Aureispira sp. CCB-E: one gene and its partner. The protein of the gene in region 2 interacts with the protein of the main gene of each other region in a pairwise test. Links are inferred from orthologs where the notes say so. Each region holds a gene or a part of one and is shown on either strand. Other genes may lie near its edges.

The links. The genes of interacting proteins can lie anywhere in the genome.
Region 1: the proteins of eno (region 2) and rpe interact in binary tests that used the Escherichia coli proteins (3 or more experiments, as listed by UniProt). The link is inferred for Aureispira sp. CCB-E from one-to-one orthologs.

Annotation. Positions count from the first base shown.
Region 1 is NZ_CP133671.1:2,924,531-2,928,772, forward strand. The notes cover bases 654-3,439. They hold rpe (ribulose-phosphate 3-epimerase), read right to left. Parts: upstream 2,488-3,439; coding sequence 1,819-2,487; downstream 654-1,818. Other genes in these bases: fmt (methionyl-tRNA formyltransferase), read right to left, coding at 719-1,657; QP953_RS11045 (Gfo/Idh/MocA family oxidoreductase), read right to left, coding at 2,695-3,439. Outside these bases: QP953_RS11030 (hypothetical protein), read right to left, coding at 1-476; more of QP953_RS11045, read right to left, coding at 3,440-3,702; QP953_RS11050 (hypothetical protein), read right to left, coding at 3,712-4,242. UniProt on the Escherichia coli protein: Catalyzes the reversible epimerization of D-ribulose 5-phosphate to D-xylulose 5-phosphate.
Region 2 is NZ_CP133671.1:6,326,699-6,331,093, reverse strand. Bases 1,457-4,395 are described here. They hold eno (phosphopyruvate hydratase), read right to left. Parts: upstream 3,602-4,395; coding sequence 2,312-3,601; downstream 1,457-2,311. Other genes in these bases: QP953_RS24545 (pseudouridine synthase), read right to left, coding at 4,276-4,395; QP953_RS24550 (Rid family detoxifying hydrolase), read right to left, coding at 3,736-4,116; QP953_RS24560 (hypothetical protein), read left to right, coding at 1,697-2,242; QP953_RS24565 (heavy metal-binding domain-containing protein), read left to right, coding at 1,457-1,537. Outside these bases: QP953_RS24570 (phospholipase D-like domain-containing protein), read left to right, coding at 1-1,199; more of QP953_RS24565, read left to right, coding at 1,223-1,456. UniProt on the Escherichia coli protein: Catalyzes the reversible conversion of 2-phosphoglycerate (2-PG) into phosphoenolpyruvate (PEP). It is essential for the degradation of carbohydrates via glycolysis.

The DNA.
Region 1 (4,242 bases), 3.4 Mb from region 2 along the record:
GGAAAAGCCGAGAACATAAATTGTTGTCCATCGTCATCCAAATCAGCCATTGCATCCGCAGCAATATCATGAGGAATAATAAAACCTTCTACTTCAATTATCTTTCCTTCGTATTGGCGAACTCTTTTTGAAATTTTAGGTTCAAAAATAACATCGTCAACACTTTCATCAAAACGAATATCGAATTTTAAGGTTAGCAAATCTTCCCAAGGACCTACAGGTTCCATTTCCTTTTCGACAACAAATTTGCCATCCATAGGATGGTCAAAAACTTCACCTAAATTGGCAGAACTATATCCTTCTGCATATTCGGTTGTTGATTCTCCAACACCACGAGTAGCAGCAACAAGATTTTCTCGATCTATTAAGTCCTTGTCATTGGATTCATTACTACTGAACATTCCTTTGAATAGATTAGGACGTAGACAAACCAATAAACTTAATAAGATTATAAAAAAGCCTATTTTCTTAATCATGTTTTCTTTTTTATTTGAACAAAACACTTTGTAAATGCAAACTCTATTCCTAAAAAAGAGTCGTTCCCTTCATTTACAAGGTTACTTTCTAACATGGTTTTAGAAATCTAAAGTATTCCTATCAAATTTCAAACTATTATAAATATAGTATTTTTTCGTTTTAAAGCAACATTTAGATAACTACAAAGATACATTTTCTGTTGTATAAGCCTAAAGGCTTCACTTTTTTTTAACAATTAGCTTTAAATACTAGATGTTGTTATAGTGTTATCTTGTATGGTATAACCATTTAGAAAGCTTTTGATATCCATGCGTTTGCGTTTGGTTAGTTGGACATCTAGTAAGTTGACATAACCATCTTGAGTTGCTACTTTTAAGAATTTTTTACCATCTGTTTTAAGAGTGCCTGGTGGATAATTGTGTGTAGTGGTTTCTTTTTGAGTTTTAAAAATTTTCAATTTTTCACCGTCTAAAGTTGTCCAAGCAGTAGGGAAGGGGCTCATACCGCGAATAAAGTTGTGTACCGCTTCTGTGGTTTGATCAAAGTTGATGTTACAGTCTTGATGAAAAATTTTAGGTGCATGGCAAACTTGGCTATTGTCCTGTGGTTGTAATTGATAATTACCGTTCTCAATGGTCTGAACGCTTTTTAGCATCAAATCAGCTCCAATTACTTTTAAGCGATTGTATAACTCACCTGTTGTTTCATTTTCTCCAATTTCTGTTTTGGCTTGAAAGAGCAAATCGCCCGTGTCGATTTCATGTTGCAACAAGAAGGTTGTTACACCAGTTTCTTTTTCACCGTTTACAACAGCCCAATGAATGGGAGCTGCTCCGCGATATTTAGGTAATAAAGAACCATGCAAATTCATCGTTCCCAAAGGAGGCATATCCCAGACAGCTTCAGGCAACATACGAAAGGCAACCACGATTTGCAAATCGGCTTTTAAGGCACGCAATTCAGCTTGAAATTCAGGACTTTTTAAGTTTTTAGGTTGTAAGATATGGAGCCCTTTTTCTACAGCATACTTTTTGACATCAGATTCTAGCAACTTCTTATTGCCACGACCGCCCCATTTGTCTGTTGCCGTAATAACGCCTACAATATCGTAGCCATTTTTTAATAAAATATCTAAAGAAGGAACCGCAAAATCAGGCGTTCCCATAAAAACAATTCTCATGTAGATTCTATTTATGCCCTCCAATTACCATAGTATAGCAACAGAGATGGGCAAATTATTACTAAAATACACTTGTGTTGAGTTAGTAGTTAGCTGAGCTGCTACTTCGTGGTCGTTGATTACTTCGTGAGCTCGTGAGCGCAGCTAACTATTGTTGAGTATTAGATGATTTTTTCAACGCCCACTTGTTTTAGGCGATTGATCATATCCTTTGGATCTTCGGCTTTGAAAACAGCAGAACCCGCTACCAATACATCAGCACCCGCTTGCAATAAAACTTCTGCGTTTTGCAACCCCACACCACCATCAATCTCAATTTTGGTATTTAAGTTTCGAGTGATAATTTCAGCTTTTAAATCTCGTACTTTTTGCAACGTCGAATAAATGAACTTTTGCCCTCCAAACCCAGGGTTTACAGACATCAAGCAAACCAAATCAATTTCTTCTAAGATGTCAAACAATAGGTCTACTCTAGTATGTGGGTTTAAGGCAACACCAGCTTTAGCTCCTGTTGCTTTAATCTGTTGCATCGCACGATGCAAGTGGTTGGTTGCTTCGTAGTGAATGGTAATAATATCGGCTCCAGCGGCAGCAAATTCTTCAACATATTTTTCTGGTTCCTCAATCATCAAATGACAATCCATTACTTTGTCTGTTAAAGGTTTGATGGCTTTTAGGACAGGGAATCCAAAAGAAATATTGGGCACAAAACGACCATCCATGACATCTACGTGTACCCAGTCGGCATTGCTCTCGTGTAACATTTGGATGTCTCTTCCCATGTTGGCAAAATCAGCAGCTAGAATTGAAGGTGCAATTAAGTGTTTCATTGTTGTTGTCTATTTTTTGAAAATGAGTTTGAAGTCAAAAGTAACTTGATTAAGATTCTTCAAACTGTAGGAAATGTATGGTATGGCACAAAAATAATAGAATCCCCTAAGAATAGGTAAGAACTCAAAATTATTATTAAACATTTTGTTCTTCTGCTTATGGTTTCAACGAATTCTATTTTCTTAAAGGAAAGAAAAGTAATGTTCTTAAAATAGTTTATGTTGATTTTGGTTGGTTGTAATTCGATTTTGATGATGTTCAATCTCTTGCATGATCCAATAAGCTAATTGCAAGGCTTTTAACCCATCTTCTAAGGCGACTTTTGTTGGTTGGTTGCTAAGAATGCTATTGGCAAAGGACTCTAATTCCATTTTAATAGCATTGTTGGGCTTGGCTTCAGGCATATCTAATTCAATATAGCGTTTACCAATACTGGTATCCAATTCCATGCAATTGTCTTTACCTGTTGGAATTTGCTCGTGAATGCGCACCACTTCTGTTTGTTTGTTTAGAAAATCCAAACTCAGATAGGCATCGGATTGAAAAACTCTCAATTTGCGCATATTTTTCATAGAAATACGGCTGGCTGTAATATTGACAATGGCGCCATTTTTGAATTCTATTCGAGCATTGGCAATATCTGCCGAAGAACTAACAATAGCAACGCCACTCGCTTGGACAGAATGAACTTCGTGAGGAATTAATTTTAAAATAATATCCAAGTCGTGAATCATTAAATCCAATACAACAGAGACGTCTGTTCCTCTAGGATTAAACAAGGCCAACCGATGCGCTTCTACAAACATAGGATTTAAGTTCTTATCTTCGATGGCTAACAAGGCAGGATTAAAACGCTCTACGTGTCCTACTTGTGCTTTGATGGGTTGGTTTTGCACCAATGCGCAGAGTTCTTGTGCTTCTTGAAGCGTATGGGTAATTGGTTTTTCGATAAAAAAATGCTTGCCAGCAGCAACAACTTTTTTTGCCAACTCAAAATGGGTAATGGTTGGCGTTACAATGTCTACTACATCTACTGCTTCGATCAAGGCTTCAACCGATTCAAAAGCTTGAACATTCTGTTCTGTCGCTATCTTGGAGGTTAACTTTTGGTCTATGTCAAATAAGCCAACTAACTCGTATTGGTCAATCATTTGAATGCATTTGACATGAATTTTACCTAAATGACCTAGTCCTAAGACGCCTATTTTGAGCATGTTTTTGGTTTATTTTAAATCTAAAGCACAAGATTTTGCCAAGTCTTCTAATTCTTGAAATGTAGGTGCCCAGAGATTGTGTTTTATAAAAATTGCTTTGGTTTGTTGATAAGAATCCTCATGGAGTAGAATGGTTGCTTTGGTAGCACTGAAAACAGTACTAGGAATGCAACGTTTCATGATTTTGGATAAATGAGAAGTCAGCCGTCCTTTTTGGCTATATAGTCCTTTTTCAAAACGTTCCGCTTTATCTAAGATTTCTTCTAATTCAAAAATAAGTTCTTTACCCAAGGCATAACGAACATCGACCAATCTATCATCATCGTTAAGGTTGATTTTACGAATGGTTTCCTTTCCTAAATCTGTCTTACCATAAAGTCGATATAGTTTAAAAGAAAGCTCGTCTTGAGGATTGTCAATAGCAGGATGGATTAAAGGTGTCTCCACAACATCATGGTCGTTTTTTGTGGTGTTGCAACGTTGACAACAAGGAAGTAAATTTTCCCAATCTAGTACTTTGTCTTCAAATTTATCTTTATG
Region 2 (4,395 bases):
CTAGTATTGATATTGCTGTCTATAATAATACAAGAAGTGCCATTGTAACAGCATTAAATAATGCACAAAGCAACGGGGTGCAAGTTCGTTATATTGCCAATAGTGGAGCAATTACTAGCAATGCTGCTTTGAATAATTCTACCCTTACATTTCCTGTTTTTTATGCCAATACAGCCGATTTGATGCACAATAAATTTATGGTTATAGATGCCCATAGTGTTAACAATTCGTGGGTTTGGACTGGATCCTGTAATTGGACGTATACAGATATGTATACCAATTATAATAATTCTGTTTTGATTCAAGACCAAGCATTGGCGCAAGCCTATATCTTAGAATTTGAAGAAATGTGGGGGAGTAATACCGCAAGTTACAACGCTAGTAATTCAAAAGTTGGTGCTCAAAAATTGAATAACACGCCTCATACATTTAATATTGGTGGTCGGTTAGTGGAGGCTTACTTTTCACCTTCTGACAATACAACCAACGAAATTGAATCCAGTCTTTATTCTGCGGATAATGACATTGAATTTTGCTTGTTATCATATACAAGAAATGAACTGGGAACAGCTATTCGCAACGAACATCAATCAGGAACTTTGGAACATGGTATTATGGAAAATATCAACGATCCTGGTTCAGAATATAATTGGTTGACGGGGCAAGGGGTTAACTTATTGGCGGATAACCATAGCACGATGTTGCACCACAAATATGCAGTTGTCGATGCAGGTAATATAAATTCTGACCCTTTGGTTATTACAGGTTCTCACAATTGGACAACAGCTGCCGAGGAACGTAACGATGAGAATACTTTGATTATTCATGATGTGGATATTGCTAATTTGTATTTACAAGAATTTACTGCTCGTTGGTGTGAGGTTAAGAACAATGTCAATTGTAGCTTGCCATTTTCTGTTTTCTCAAATACGAAGCGTGTGGAAAGAGTAGAAGAGGCAATTCAGATTTATCCAAATCCAGCTACAGGCAGCATAAGCATTGAAATTGAGGAGGGGACAGATGAGCGAGTTGAGGCAAAGTTGTATAGTCCAACAGGACAGTTGTTGCAACGTGCTATCTTAGGAAACCAATATGGAACTTATTTTTGGGAAATAGATGTTGATAAGAATGGAATTTATTTCCTGTCGATTCAAAGTAAAACAAAGATTTGGAAAAAATCTATTCATGTGATTCGATGATTTTATCAAGAAAATATTTAGAGATGTTAATGACAACCACTAGTACCCTAGAAAATAAAATTATTAAAGAATATGTTGGTGTTGTTTCGGGAGAAACGATTATTGGTGCCAATATATTCAAAGACTTTTTTGCTGCCATTCGAGATGTTTTTGGTGGTCGTTCTCGCTCTTATGAAAGGGTATTGCGCCAAGCCAAAGAAATTGCCATGAAAGAAATGGGCGAAAATGCCAAAGCTTTAGGAGCCAATGGTGTTATTGGAATTGATTTAGATTACGAAACAGTCGGTAAAGGAATGTTAATGGTAACCGCTTCTGGAACAGCGATAGATTATGAGTAGTGTTTAGATCAATGAAACTAACTTTAGTTGCTACTCTGTTATTTTTATTGTATTTATTCTTGAGATATGTTGTTTGGTTTTAGTAGCAAAGCTTGAGATTCAAGATAAAGGCGAGCTTAATTAAATTAATTGATGTTTTATGAAGCAATGAGTAAAAGAATGAATAAAGGATTATTTAAAGAAAATAGATGGATATGGATTGGAGTGTCATTGTTTATTAGTTGCTTATTGCTTGGATGCGAAGTAAGGGAAGAAGAACATAAAATCATAAAACAAGACGACTTTTTTATGACTATTTCTAGGGTAGAATGCGTAGCATATGAAAAGCAAAATAGAACAACTCTTTCTAAAGACTGTTTACTATTAAAAACCGAAGTTGTTTTTCATAATGAATCTAAGGATACTATAAAATTAAGGAGTATGTCTTGTTCATATGATGCTGAATTCATGGTTTCAACAACAGATATTTCTATTCAGCCTTTTATTTGCTTTGCCAATTTTCCAATTACGATTTTAATTCCACCTCAACAGCAAGTTGTCCGAGGATTGAATTTAATTTGGGCAAATCCCACAGATAATGAAACAGTGTTTTCTCTAGCTTATATTCCTCATAAATCCTTAAATACTCAAAATATATTAGATACATTATGGACCAATACTCAAATATTAAATTGGGAAATAATTCAAGAAAAGTGTTTGCAATAAAATAAAAAACGGGGTGCTACATTTTTATGCGGCACCCCATCTTTATATAAAGAATACAAGATTCCCAAATTATCTTAAAAACTTGAAAATTGAACGACCAGGATAGTAAGCAGAATCTCCTAACTCCTCTTCGATGCGAAGTAGTTGATTGTATTTAGCAATTCTATCAGAGCGAGAAGCCGATCCTGTTTTGATCTGTCCTGTATTTAAGGCAACAGCCAAATCAGCTATCGTTGTATCTTCTGTTTCTCCAGAACGATGACTCATGACGCTAGTATATGCGGATTTATGTGCCATGTTTACCGCCTGAATGGTTTCTGTAATACTTCCAATTTGATTCACTTTGATCAAAATAGAATTAGCTGTATTTTCTTCAATACCTCTAGCCAAGCGTTCTGTATTGGTTACAAATAAATCGTCTCCGACAATTTGCACTTTGTTTCCTAGTTTTTCAGTCATCAATTTCCAGCCCTCCCAATCATCTTCGTCTAGACCATCTTCAATAGAAACAATTGGATATTTGCTGCACCATTCTTCCCAAAAAGCAACCATTTCACCCGAAGTCAACTTACGGCCATCTGATTTATGGAAGTGATATACTTTTTCTTCTGCATTATAAAACTCAGAAGCAGCTGCATCCAAAGCAATCAAGACATCTTCTCCTGCTTTGTAACCTGCATTTTCGATAGCAACTAAAATAGTTTCGATGGCTTCTTCGTTAGAGCCCAAATTTGGAGCGAAACCACCTTCATCTCCTACGTTGGTAGAGTGGTTCTTACTTTTTAGTACTTTCTTTAAGTGATGGAAAATTTCTGTCCCCATACGCAATGCCTCGTGAAACGTATCTGCTCCAACAGGCATAACCATAAATTCTTGAATGTCAATAGAATTATCTGCATGAGAACCTCCGTTTAAAATATTCATCATTGGAACAGGTAAGGTAGTTGCACCAACACCTCCAATATAACGGTACAAAGGCAATCCAGCCTCTTGAGCTCCTGCTTTGGCTACGGCCATAGAAATAGCTAAGATAGCATTTGCTCCTAATTTTTCTTTATTATGAGTACCATCCAAATCCAACATGATTTGGTCAATAATACCTTGGTCCAAAACACTGTGACCAATAAGTTCAGGAGCAATGTGTTCCATTACATTGATGCAAGCGTCAATGACGCCTTTTCCTAAGTAACGATCTTGATTTCCATCTCTAAGTTCTACAGCTTCATATTTTCCTGTAGATGCTCCAGAAGGAACAATCGCACGACCCATAATTCCACTAGAGGTATATACTTCTACTTCTACAGTAGGATTTCCTCTTGAGTCTAAAACTTCTCTTGCAAAAATATCTTCAATAATCATGATTGATAAATGACTTGAAAAAGTGAATAGTTAGTTGTCTAAATCACGGGCAAAGATAGAAGATTTTTGACAAACCTACCTAGTCTACTGCTTATAATACCAATTGAAGGGCAAAATATAATTTGATTAAGTTCCTAAACGGTTGCGATACAAGAGATCTCTACGTTGACATATTTTGGCAAATTAGAGACTTCTACGGCTTCTCGTGCGGGAGCTGTATCGTCATTAAAATAGCGAGAATAGACTTCGTTAATGGCAGCATAATTGCCCATATCCGTCATAAAAATAGTGCACTTAATTACATTCTCAAAAGTTGTATTAGCTTCAGCCAATACGCCTGCAAGATTTTGCATGACACGTTCGGTTTCTGATTTTATGCCCCCAGATTCCAATTCTCCAGTTTCTGGATTAATGGCAATTTGACCAGAAACATACAAAATTCCATTGGCAACAACAGCTTGGTTGTAGGGACCTACAGGAGCAGGCGCATTTTTAGTTTGGATGATTTGTTTCATAATATATGTTTTTTTAGTAGTGTTATTCGAATTAGCATTACTCTGCTTAAAAAACGTATTGTTTGTCTATTAGTAAAATGTGCTTTTGTTGATCTTGCTGCTAGAAAGCTGATAATTAAACTAAAAAAGCAACAGAGTATTAAATTGGATGACAAGAGCCTAAGCAAGATGTTTTAAGATGATGACTTCTTTTTTTGTCAAAAATCGACATTTGCCAACAGGAATATTCTTTTTGGTTAATGAAGCATAACGAACTCGGTCAAGTTTTACAACTTCGTA